Regions from separate parts of the Bradyrhizobium sp. BR2003 genome, predicted to be linked through region 1. Evidence: riboswitches for the same ligand, from Rfam matches in the RefSeq annotation. Region 1 holds a riboswitch; the other holds the start of a gene.
What was found. Region 1 has a riboswitch for glycine ahead of E2I15_RS02000 (D-amino acid dehydrogenase). Riboswitches for the same ligand answer to the same signal wherever they lie in the genome.

Region 1 (5,510 bases):
CATCGTGCCGAGGCTTACTCGGACTTGTCGATATTCCAGAAGATCGGCGTCGCCGGACCGTCGAGCACACCGGTCAGCGACTTCCGCCACGCGCTCGGAACGGTGTACTGGCCGAGCGGAACGTAGATCACCTGATCGTAGGCCTCGGTCTGGATTTCCGCGGCGATCTTCTTCTTTTCCTCAGCCGAGCCGGCGCGTGCGAACTTGTCACGCAGCTCCTCGATCTTCGCGTCCTCGGCCCAGCCGAACCAGCCGCCATTCTTGCCGCGACCGGTGATCGACGCGTTGACGATCGGATCGGAGACGTCGGCCGCGACCCAGTTGGTGAAGAACATGTTCCAGCCGCCTTCCTTCGGCGGCTTCTGGCTGGCGCGGCGGGTCACCACGGTCTGCCAGTCGGTGGCCTGCAGGTCGACCTTGAAGCCGGCCTCGCGCAACTGCTGCGCAGCCACGACCGGCTGGGCCTTCAACGTCGTGACGTCGCCCGGCGCCATGATCACCACGGGGGTGCCGTCATAACCGGACGCGGCGAGCGCCTTCTTGGCTTCCGCCAGGCCGTTGCCCTTCACCAGCGTTTCGGCTCCGACGTCGGTCTCGAGCGGCGTGCCGCAGACGAAGAAGGCGCCGCAGATCTTCTGGTACTTGGCGTTGCCGACCAGCGCGTCCAGCACGTCCTTCTGGTTCATCGCCAGGAACGCAGCCCGGCGCACCTTCGGATTGTCGAACGGCGGATAGAGGAAGTTCATGCGTCCGAGGGTCTGGAAGCCGAACTTGTTCAGGACGTCGATCTTGAGATCCGGATTGGCTTCGAGCACCGGCAGCATGTCGAACGGAAGGTTCTCCATGAAATCGATGTCGCCGGATTGCAACGCGTTCACCGCGGTCTGCGCATCGGCCATCGTGACCCACTCGACGCGGTCGACCTTGACCACCTTGCCGCCCGCGGTCCAGCTCGCCGGCTCCTTGCGCGGCACGTAGTCCTTGTTCTTCTCATAGACCGCCTTCACGCCCGGCTGGAATTCCGCCTGCACGAATTTGAACGGTCCGGAGCCGATCTGTTCCGGGATCGGCTTGTCCGGCGGCGTCTCGGCAAGACGTTTCGGCATCATGAACGGCACGCGCGACGACGGCTTGCCGATCGATTCCAGCACGAGGCCGTAGGGTTCCTTCAGCTTCAGCGTGATGGTCTTGGCGTCGGTCGCCTCCAGGCTCGCCGTGAAGTCCATCAGCTTCTGGCCCATGCCGTCGACCTTGCCCCAACGCTTCAGCGAGGCGACGCAGTCTTCCGCGGTGACCGGTGCGCCGTCGTGCCACTTCAGGCCGTCGCGCAGTGTGAACGTGTAGGTCAGCTTGTCGTCGGAGACCTTCCAGTCCGCCATCTGCGGCTGGATCTTGAAATTGGAATCCGTCGCCAGCAGCGTGTCATAGATCATGTAGCCATGATCGCGGGTGATGTAGGCCGTGGTCATGATCGGATCGATGACGCGCAGATCCGAGTGCATCACCGCGGTGATGGTCTTGCCCGCGGCCATCGCCTGCGGTGCGAATGACAATTCCTGCGGCGCGAACGACAGCGCGAGCGCCGTCAACGCGGCCGCCAGCGTGCGGTGCTTCCAACGCGAGATAGGGAACATGCAAACTCTCCTGACGTGTAACTGGTCAAAGCCGGCTTATTCGTTATGCACGCGGTTCGTTATTTAGGCGAACTAACATGCTGTATGGCTTGTGAAATCGAGACTTGCACCAAGCGCCAAGCGCGTCAATCGGTTTCAGGCCGCATCGGACGTACACAAACGAATGAGGCCGCACGCCAGATTTTGGCTTTACAAAATCATCGGCTGAGATTTTCGTAACGCGCGCGCGATGCCGGCGCCGTCAGAACAACAAGAGAGAACAACGATGAACCCAGCCAATCTCCCCTTTGATTCCGAAACGATGTTGCAGGGCCTGCGCAGCTGGGTGGAATGCGAAAGCCCGACCTGGGACGCCGCCGCGGTCGAGCGCATGCTCGATCTCGCCGCGCGCGAGATGGCGATCATGGGTGCGACGATCGAGCGCATCGCCGGACGCCAGGGCTTCGCGGGCTGCGTGCGCGCCCGTTTCCCCCATCCGAAACAAGGCCAGCCCGGCATCCTGATATCAGGCCATCTGGACACCGTGCACCCGGTCGGCACCATCGAGAAGCTGAAGTGGCGGCGCGAGGGCAACAAGTGCTTCGGGCCGGGCATCTTCGACATGAAGGGCGGCAACTACCTGTCGATCGAGGCGATCAGGCAATTGGCGCGCGCCTCCTTCACCACGCCGCTGCCGATCACCGTGCTGTTCACTCCCGATGAAGAGGTCGGCACACCGTCGACGCGCGACATCATCGAGGCGGAAGCCGCGCGCAACAAGTACGTGCTGGTGCCGGAGCCCGGCCGCCCGAACAACGGCGTCGTCACCGGCCGCTATGCGATCGCGCGCTTCAATCTGGAAGCCACCGGCAAGCCCAGCCATGCCGGCGCGACGCTGTCTTCCGGGCGTTCCGCGATCCGCGAGATGGCGCGGCAGATCATCGCCATCGACGGCATGACCACCGAGGACTGCACATTCTCGGTCGGCATCGTGCATGGCGGCCAGTGGGTCAATTGCGTCGCGACGACCTGCACCGGCGAAGCGCTCAGCATGGCCAAACGCCAGGCCGATCTCGACCGTGGCGTCGAGCGCATGCTGGCACTGTCGGGTACCGCCAACGACGTCACCTTCAAGGTGACGCGCGGCGTCACTCGCCCGGTGTGGGAACCTGATGCGGGCACCATGGCGCTCTACGAAAAGGCAAAAGGTCTTGCGGCGGCGATGGGTCTCGATCTGCCGCACGGCAGCGCCGGCGGCGGCTCGGACGGCAACTTCACCGGCGCGATGGGCATCCCCACGCTCGACGGCCTCGGCGTTCGCGGCGCCGATGCGCATACACTCAACGAACATATCGAGGTCGACAGCCTCGCCGAACGCGGCCGCCTGATGGCGGCGCTGCTGGCGACGCTGGACTGACATCGATTGCACTGCACAACACGTTGGCACTGCCGGACCGAAATTTAGCCTTGTCCATTTTTAAGGCTTCGCCTACGGTCCGGCCGTCCAACGCGACGATGCGGGAGAGATCGAAGCGACAACATTCGTGTTGTTGCCTTCGGCGCCGACGGAGCAACCGCCCCGGAAACTCTCAGGCAAAAGGACTGTATCGTCAGGACAATCTGGAGAGAGACGAACATGGCCGCACATCAAGGGGCCGTGACGTCCACCGAAGGGGATAGTTCGCTTCCGGCCCCGGCCCGATGCGGATCAAGCTCTCAGGTACCGTGACAGATGGGGCGCCGATGCCGGTTTCACCGGCTGTTCGGCGACTCTAACCCACGGGAGCCTGACAACCATCATGCCACACATCGCGATCATCGGCGCCGGCATCACCGGCGTAACGACGGCCTATGCCCTGCTTGAACGCGGCTACAAGGTGACTGTCCTCGACAGGCATCGCTACGCCGCGATGGAAACCTCGTTCGCCAATGGCGGACAATTGTCCGCCAGCAACGCCGAAGTGTGGAACAGTGCCGCGACCATCCTGAAGGGGCTGCGCTGGATGCTGAGAAGCGACGCGCCGCTGCTGATGAACCCGAAGCCGAGCTGGCACAAATATTCCTGGATCGGCGAGTTCGTAGGCCACATCACGCGCTATCGCAGCAACACCATCGAGACCACGCGGCTCGCAATCGAAGCGCGCAAGCACCTGTTCTCGATCGCACAGCGCGAGAACATCGCCTTCGATCTCGAACGCCGCGGCATCCTGCACGTCTATCACGACAAGGCCGGATTCGAGGCGGGCCTCAAGGTCAACACGCTGCTGCAGCAAGGCGGGCTCGACCGCCGACCGGTGACATCAGACGAAATCCGCATCATCGAACCCGCGCTGCAGACAACCTGCTATGGCGGCTTCTTCACGCCGTCGGACGCGACCGGCGATATCCACAAGTTCACGCGTGGACTTGCCGACGCCTGCGTCCGCCGTGGCGCGAGCTTTGTCCATGAAGCCGACGTCGACACGATCGCACGCGGCGATGACGGCTTCCGCATCGGCTGGAACGAAGCTGCTTCACACGAAGCTGCGGTCGCGACGCGGCATCAATTGCAAGCGGACGGGATCGTGATTTGCGCAGGCGTGGCGAGCCGCCACTTCGCCAGCCTGCTCAACGATCGCGTCAATGTCTATCCGGTGAAGGGCTATTCGATCACGGTGCAGCTCGATGCGCCGCAAAGCCGGAACGCCGCCCCAACCGTCAGCCTGCTCGATGAAGCTGCGAAGATCGTCACCAGCCGGCTCGGCGCCGACCGCTTCCGCATCGCCGGCACCGCCGAGTTCAACGGCTTCAACCGCGACATTCGCGCCGACCGCATTCAACCGCTGGTGGACTGGGTGCGGCATCATTTCCCAAAGATCGATGCGTCGAAAGTCGTGCCATGGGCGGGCCTGCGCCCGATGATGCCGAACATGATGCCGGTGGTTCGCGCCGGACGGATTCCGGGCGTGTTCTACAACACCGGCCACGGTCATCTCGGTTGGACGCTGTCGGCGGCGACGGCGCAGATGGTGGCCCAGGCGATCGACGATTGGCGCGACCTCGACACGCCGCCGATGGCGCCGACGTTGGCTGCCGGGCTCGACGTGCCTGCCAACGCGCGCAAAGCTGAAATCAATCCACCTTCCAGTGGACTGCTTCGAACTTCACCGGAGGAATAATCGCACCAACAGGACTGATTAGCTGCACCGCAAAAACCGCAGCACCGATGGCATGGGACTTGCTCAAGTTCTGCCGTGTGTCTCTTACCATCTGTGCTACGGTCCGGTGTGCAACGGTCCCCGCTGGGGACTTCATCGACCACAACCCAACGGATCCAATTTGCTCGGATATCTGCTTCGCCGCATCCTCGCCGCCATTCCCGTGATGGGCGTGGTGGCTCTGTTCGTGTTCCTGTTGCTGCGGCTGACGCCGGGCGACCCCGCCGCCATCCTTGCCGGCGACAACGCGACGCCCGAACAGCTCGAACGTATCAGGACCTCGCTTGGTCTGAACGAGCCGATCTACATCCAGTTCTACACCTGGGTCGCCAAGTTGCTGCACGGCGACCTCGGCGTCTCCCTGATCTCGAACAAGCCGATCCTCGAGATGATCGCCCCGCGCCTCGAGCCCTCGATCTCGGTCGCGCTGGCCACCATCATCCTCTCGATCTTGGTGGCGGTGCCGCTCGGCGTGATCGCGGCGTGGAAACACGGCACCTGGATCGACCGCTTCGTGATGGGTCTGTCGGTGCTCGGCTTCTCGGTGCCGGTGTTCGTGATCGGCTATGTGCTGATCCAGATCTTTGCGATCGATCTGCGCTGGGTTCCAGTACAGGGCTTCAAGAGCATCTCGGCCGGCTTCGGCCCGTTCTTCGAGCGCATCATCCTGCCGACCTGCACCCTCTCCTTCATCTACGTC
Region 2 (5,510 bases), on a different contig from region 1:
CTCATGCGCGACGCGGCCGCGCTCGTTGCGGTACAGCACCGGGAAGTGCGGCTGCAGCCGTGCGGCGATGTAGTTGGCATTGAGGATCGCGATCTCCGTGGCGCGCGTGAGGCCTTCGCCGCCCATCATCAGGATGTAGATGTAGGAGATGGTCAGGATCGACGCCGAGCCGAACGGCGCGGCCGACACCGGGCCGATGGCGTGCGCCGTCGTGCCGTCGGTTGCGGGATGGCCCGGCAAATAAGGCGCAAGATGCGCCTTCACGCCGATCGGGCCCATGCCCGGGCCGCCGCCGCCATGCGGAATGCAGAAGGTCTTGTGCAAATTGAGATGGCTGACATCGGCGCCGTAATCGCCGGGCCGCGACAGTCCGACCTGCGCGTTCATGTTGGCCCCGTCGAGATAGACCTGGCCGCCATGCGCATGCACGATGTCGCAGATCTCGCGGATATGCTCCTCGAACACGCCGTGGGTCGACGGATAGGTGATCATGACAGCCGCAAGGTTGGCGGAGTGCTTCTCGGCCTTGATGCGGAGATCATTGACGTCGACGTCGCCGCGCGCATCGCACGCCACAACCACGACCTCCATGCCGACCATCGCGGCCGAGGCCGGATTGGTGCCGTGCGCGGAGGAGGGGATCAGGCACACCTTGCGGTGCGGTTCACCGCGCGCCAAGTGATAGCCCCGGATCGCCAGCAGCCCGGCATATTCGCCCTGCGCGCCGGAGTTCGGCTGCAGCGAGACCGCGTCATAGCCGGTGATGTCGCACAGCCACTGCTCCAGCCGCTTGAACAGCGCGTGATAGCCCTTGGCCTGATCTGAGGGCGCGAACGGATGCAGATTGCCGAACGCCGGCCAGGTCAGCGGGATCATCTCGGTGGTGGCGTTGAGCTTCATCGTGCAGGAGCCGAGCGGGATCATCGCGCGGTCGAGCGCGAGGTCGCGATCGCTGAGCTTGCGCATGTAGCGCAGCAGCTCGGTCTCGGAACGATGCGTATTGAACACCGGATGGGTGAGGAAGGCGCTCGAGCGCCGCAGATCCTTCGGCAGCGCCTCGTGCGCGCCGGCCTCGATCTCGGCATAGCTGAGCTTGCCGCCGAACACGCGCCACACCGCCTCGACCGTCTCCGGCGTCGAGGTCTCGTCGAGCGCGATGCCGAGCGTGGTCGCGCCGACGCGCAGATTGATCCGCTCCGCCAGCGCGCGGGTGACGAGCTCGCTCTGCCTGCTACCTGCCTCGACGGTCACGGTGTCGAAGAACGCTTCGCTGGTCGGCGCGAAGCCGAGCTTGCGCAGGCCGGCGGCAAGCACGGTGGCGCGGCGATGCACGCTGCGTGCGATATGGGTCAAGCCCTCGGGACCGTGATAGACCGCATACATCGAGGCGATCACGGCGAGCAGCACCTGCGCGGTGCAAATGTTCGAGGTCGCTTTCTCGCGGCGGATATGCTGCTCGCGGGTCTGCAGCGCGAGGCGATAGGCGGGCTGCCCACGCGAATCCACCGAGAGGCCGACGATGCGGCCGGGCAGCGAGCGCTTCAGCGTATCGCGCACCGCCATATAGGCGGCGTGCGGTCCGCCATAACCCATCGGCACGCCGAACCGCTGCGCCGAGCCGATCGCGATGTCGGCGCCGAGCTCGCCGGGCGAGGTGAGCAGCGTCAGCGACAGCAGGTCCGCCGCGACGATCGCAAGCGCGCCCTTGGCACGCAGCGACGCGATGGCAGGCTTGAGGTCGCGCACCGCACCCGATGTTCCCGGATACTGCAGCAGCGCGCCGAGCACATCGGCGTTGTCGAGCTCGGTCAGGGGATCGCCGACGACCAGCGCCCAGCCCAGCGGCGCGGCGCGCGTGCGCATCACCGCCAGCGTCTGCGGATGCACCTCCTTGTCGACGAAGAACACCTTTGCCTTGACCTGCGAGTGGCGCTCGGCGAGCGCCATCGCTTCCGCCGCTGCCGTCGCTTCGTCGAGCAGCGAGGCGTTGGCGACGTCGAGCCCGGTGAGGTCGCAGATCATGGTCTGGAAATTGAACAGGGCCTCGAGCCGGCCCTGACTGATCTCCGGCTGGTACGGCGTATAGGCGGTGTACCAGGCCGGGTTCTCCAGGATGTTGCGCTGGATCACCGCAGGCAGAATGGTGCCGGAATAGCCCTGACCGATCAGCGAGGTGAACACCTGGTTCTGCGCGGCGAGCTCGCTCATATGCGCGAGCGCCTCGGTCTCGCTCAGCGCGCGGCCGAGATCGAGCGGCGCCTTCTGGCGGATCGACGCCGGCAGCGTCTCATTCATCAGCGCCTGCAGGCTCGCGGCGCCGACCGTCTCCAGCATCGCGGTGATGTCGCGCGGCGACGGTCCGATATGGCGGCGGACGAAATCGGTGGCGGCTTCGTTGATCGGCTTGAAGGGCGCGTTCATGGGTGATCCTCGGGGTGATCCTTTAGGCGGTGTGCGCGGCGTAGGCGGCCTCGTCCATCAGGCCGCCGAGCTCGCCCTTGTCTGCAATCTTCATCTTGAAGAACCAGGCCTTGCCGCCGGCGTCCGAATTGACCAGCGCGGGCTCGGCGGCGAGCGCGTCGTTGACCTCGACCACCTCGCCGGTGATCGGCGCGTAAACGTCGGAGGCGGCCTTGACGGATTCGACGACCGCGGCGGCCTCGGCCTTCTTCAGGCTGCGGCCGATCTTGGGCAGTTCGACGAACACGACGTCGCCGAGCTGCGACTGCGCATAGTCGGTGATGCCGATCGTGGCGACGTCGCCTTCGATGCGGAGCCATTCGTGGTCGGACGTGTACAGCGTCGTCATGGGGATCGATCCTTTGGCGTTTAGCGTTTGTAGGTATTGGGGACGAAGGGCGTGGCGGCGACCTTCAGCGGAAGCCGCTGGCCGCGCACTTCGGCGAAAACGGTGGTGCCGACCGTGGAAAGGGCGGTGGGCAGATAGCCCATCGCGACCGGCGCATTGAGGCTCGGGCCGAAGCCGCCCGAGGTCACCTTGCCGATCTGCTCGGTCGAGGCGGCATCGGCGAACAGTGCGGCGCCTTCGCGCACCGGGGCGCGGCCGTCGGGCTTCAGGCCGACCCGCCGGCGCGCGGCGCCATCTGCGAATTGCGCGAGAATCTTGTCGGCGCCCGGGAAGCCGCCGGCGCGGGCGCCGCCGCTGCGGCGAACCTTCTGCACCGACCATTCCAGCGCGCCTTCGACCGGCGTCGTCGTGGTGTCGATGTCATGGCCATAGAGGCACAGCCCGGCTTCGAGCCGCAGGCTGTCGCGCGCGCCGAGCCCGATCGGCAACACGTCGGGATTGTCGAGCAGCGCGGTGACCAGGGCTTCCACCTTGTCTGCGGGCACGGAAATCTCAAAGCCGTCCTCGCCGGTGTAGCCGGAGCGCGAGACGAAGCAGTCGACGTCGCCGACGCGGCGCGGACCGGCGTCCATGAATTTCATCGAACTGACATCTGCACAAAGTTTCGCCAGCGCCGATTCGGCCTTCGGCCCCTGCAGTGCGATCAGCGCGCGGTCGGCCAGCGATACGATTTCGCAAGCGTCGGCGAGACTAGCGCGCAGATGCGCCTCGTCCTCGGCCTTGCAGGCGGCGTTGACCACCAGGAACAGGTGATCGCCGAAATTCGCCACCATCAGGTCGTCGAGCAGGCCGCCGTCATTGTTGGTGAATTGCGCGTAGCGCTGCCGTCCCGGCGCGATACCGACGATGTCCTGCGGCACCAGTTTCTCCAGCGCGAGCGCCGCGTCGGCGACCTTGCCGGATTTGGCCTTCAGCACCAGCTGGCCCATGTGCGACACGTCGAACAGGCCGGCTTCCTTGCGGGTGTGCAGATGCTCCTTCAGCACGCCGGCCGCATATTGCACCGGCATGTCATAGCCGGCGAACGGCACCATCCTGGCGCCGCGCGCCAGGTGCAGCGCGTGCAGCGGGGTCTGTTTCAGCGGGGAAGTTTCGTGTGCAAGCATCACAGGGCCCTCGCGGTTCCCGTCGGGGATCTATTTCCCCTTGAGAAACCTGCAGAAAGCCCCATCTGTCGCTGTGCCTGAGAGTATTATCCCGTCGGCGGACGCATCGGGGCGAACCCCAGCGTCTCTTTCCAGATGTCAGACGTCACGCGGTCCTTTTGCCTGAGAGTTTCCGGGGCGGTTGCTCCTTCGGCGCCGGCGATAAGGCCGGTCTCTCCCGACGTGACTAGGTATAGGTAGGTAGAAAACACGGCGCCACCAAGACTGTCAACGCAGCTGCAGCAACTATCCAATGGGCTTTGTGCTGCCGCGGCAAGCCCATGATCCGCCTGCACAGTTTCTGGACACCGCAGCTGGCAATGTCTAAAAGCGTTCGGCCGGAAAATGACGCCTTTTTGCGGCTGGCCGGCCCCTTTTTCCGATTGGATGAACATGAGCAGCGTCAACGACATCAGGTCGACATTTCTGAACTTCTTCAAGGAGAACGGGCACGAGATCGTGGCCTCGTCGCCGCTGGTTCCGCGCAACGACCCGACCTTGATGTTCACCAATGCCGGCATGGTGCAGTTCAAGAACGTCTTCACCGGCGTCGAGAAGCGCGGCTATCAGCGCGCCACGACGTCGCAGAAGTGCGTGCGCGCCGGCGGCAAGCATAACGACCTCGACAATGTCGGCTATACCGCGCGCCATCTCACCTTCTTCGAGATGCTCGGCAACTTCTCGTTCGGCGATTACTTCAAGGAGCGCGCGATCGAGCTCGCCTGGAATCTGATCACGAAGGATTTCGGGCTGAAGAAGGACAAGCTGCTGGTCACCGTCTACCACACCGACGACGAGGCGGCCGGCTACTGGAAGAAGATCGCAGGCTTCTCGGACGACCGCATCATCCGCATCCCGACCTCGGATAATTTCTGGGCGATGGGCGACACCGGCCCGTGCGGTCCGTGTTCCGAGATCTTCATCGACCGCGGCGAGCACATCTGGGGCGGCCCTCCTGGCACTCCGGAGGAGGATGGCGATCGCTTCCTCGAATTCTGGAACCTGGTGTTCATGCAGTACGAGCAGGTGACGAAGGAGGAGCGCGTGGCGCTGCCGCGTCCCTCGATCGATACCGGCATGGGGCTGGAGCGCATGGCCTGCATCCTGCAGGGCGTCGAGAGCGTGTTCGAGACCGATCTGTTCCGCAACCTGATCGATGCCGCCGCGTCCACCCTCGGCCACGGTCCGAACGAGCAGAACGTTGGGTCGTATCGGGTCATCGCGGACCATCTGCGCTCGTCGGCGTTCCTGATCACCGACGGCGTGCTGCCGTCGAACGAGGGCCGCGGCTACGTGCTGCGCCGGATCATGCGCCGCGCGATGCGCCATGCGCAGCTCCTGGGCGCGAGCGAGCCGCTGATGCATCGCCTGGTCTGGGCGCTGGTCCGCGAGATGGGCCAGGCCTATCCGGATCTGGTCCGCGCCGAGAAGCTGATCGAGGAGACGCTGCGGCTGGAGGAGACGCGCTTCCGCAAGACGCTGGCGCGCGGCCTGTC

Region 2: it holds a riboswitch for glycine, as region 1 does, so the genes downstream of both, gcvT (glycine cleavage system aminomethyltransferase GcvT) here and E2I15_RS02000 (D-amino acid dehydrogenase) in region 1, are expected to answer to the same signal.

The regions. Positions count from the first base shown of each region.
Region 1 covers NZ_SMYJ01000007.1:57,602-63,111, reverse strand. Annotated here, with positions in the region: gene E2I15_RS02010 (ABC transporter substrate-binding protein) at 15-1,634, opposite strand; gene E2I15_RS02005 (M20/M25/M40 family metallo-hydrolase) at 1,900-3,030, shown strand; glycine riboswitch at 3,122-3,228, shown strand; glycine riboswitch at 3,230-3,349, shown strand; gene E2I15_RS02000 (D-amino acid dehydrogenase) at 3,413-4,771, shown strand; gene E2I15_RS01995 (ABC transporter permease) at 4,932-5,510, shown strand, end outside.
Region 2 covers NZ_SMYJ01000024.1:105,302-110,811, reverse strand. Annotated here, with positions in the region: gene gcvP (aminomethyl-transferring glycine dehydrogenase) at 1-2,421, opposite strand, end outside; gene gcvH (glycine cleavage system protein GcvH) at 2,444-2,809, opposite strand; gene gcvT (glycine cleavage system aminomethyltransferase GcvT) at 2,830-3,975, opposite strand; glycine riboswitch at 4,117-4,205, opposite strand; gene alaS (alanine--tRNA ligase) at 4,408-5,510, shown strand, end outside.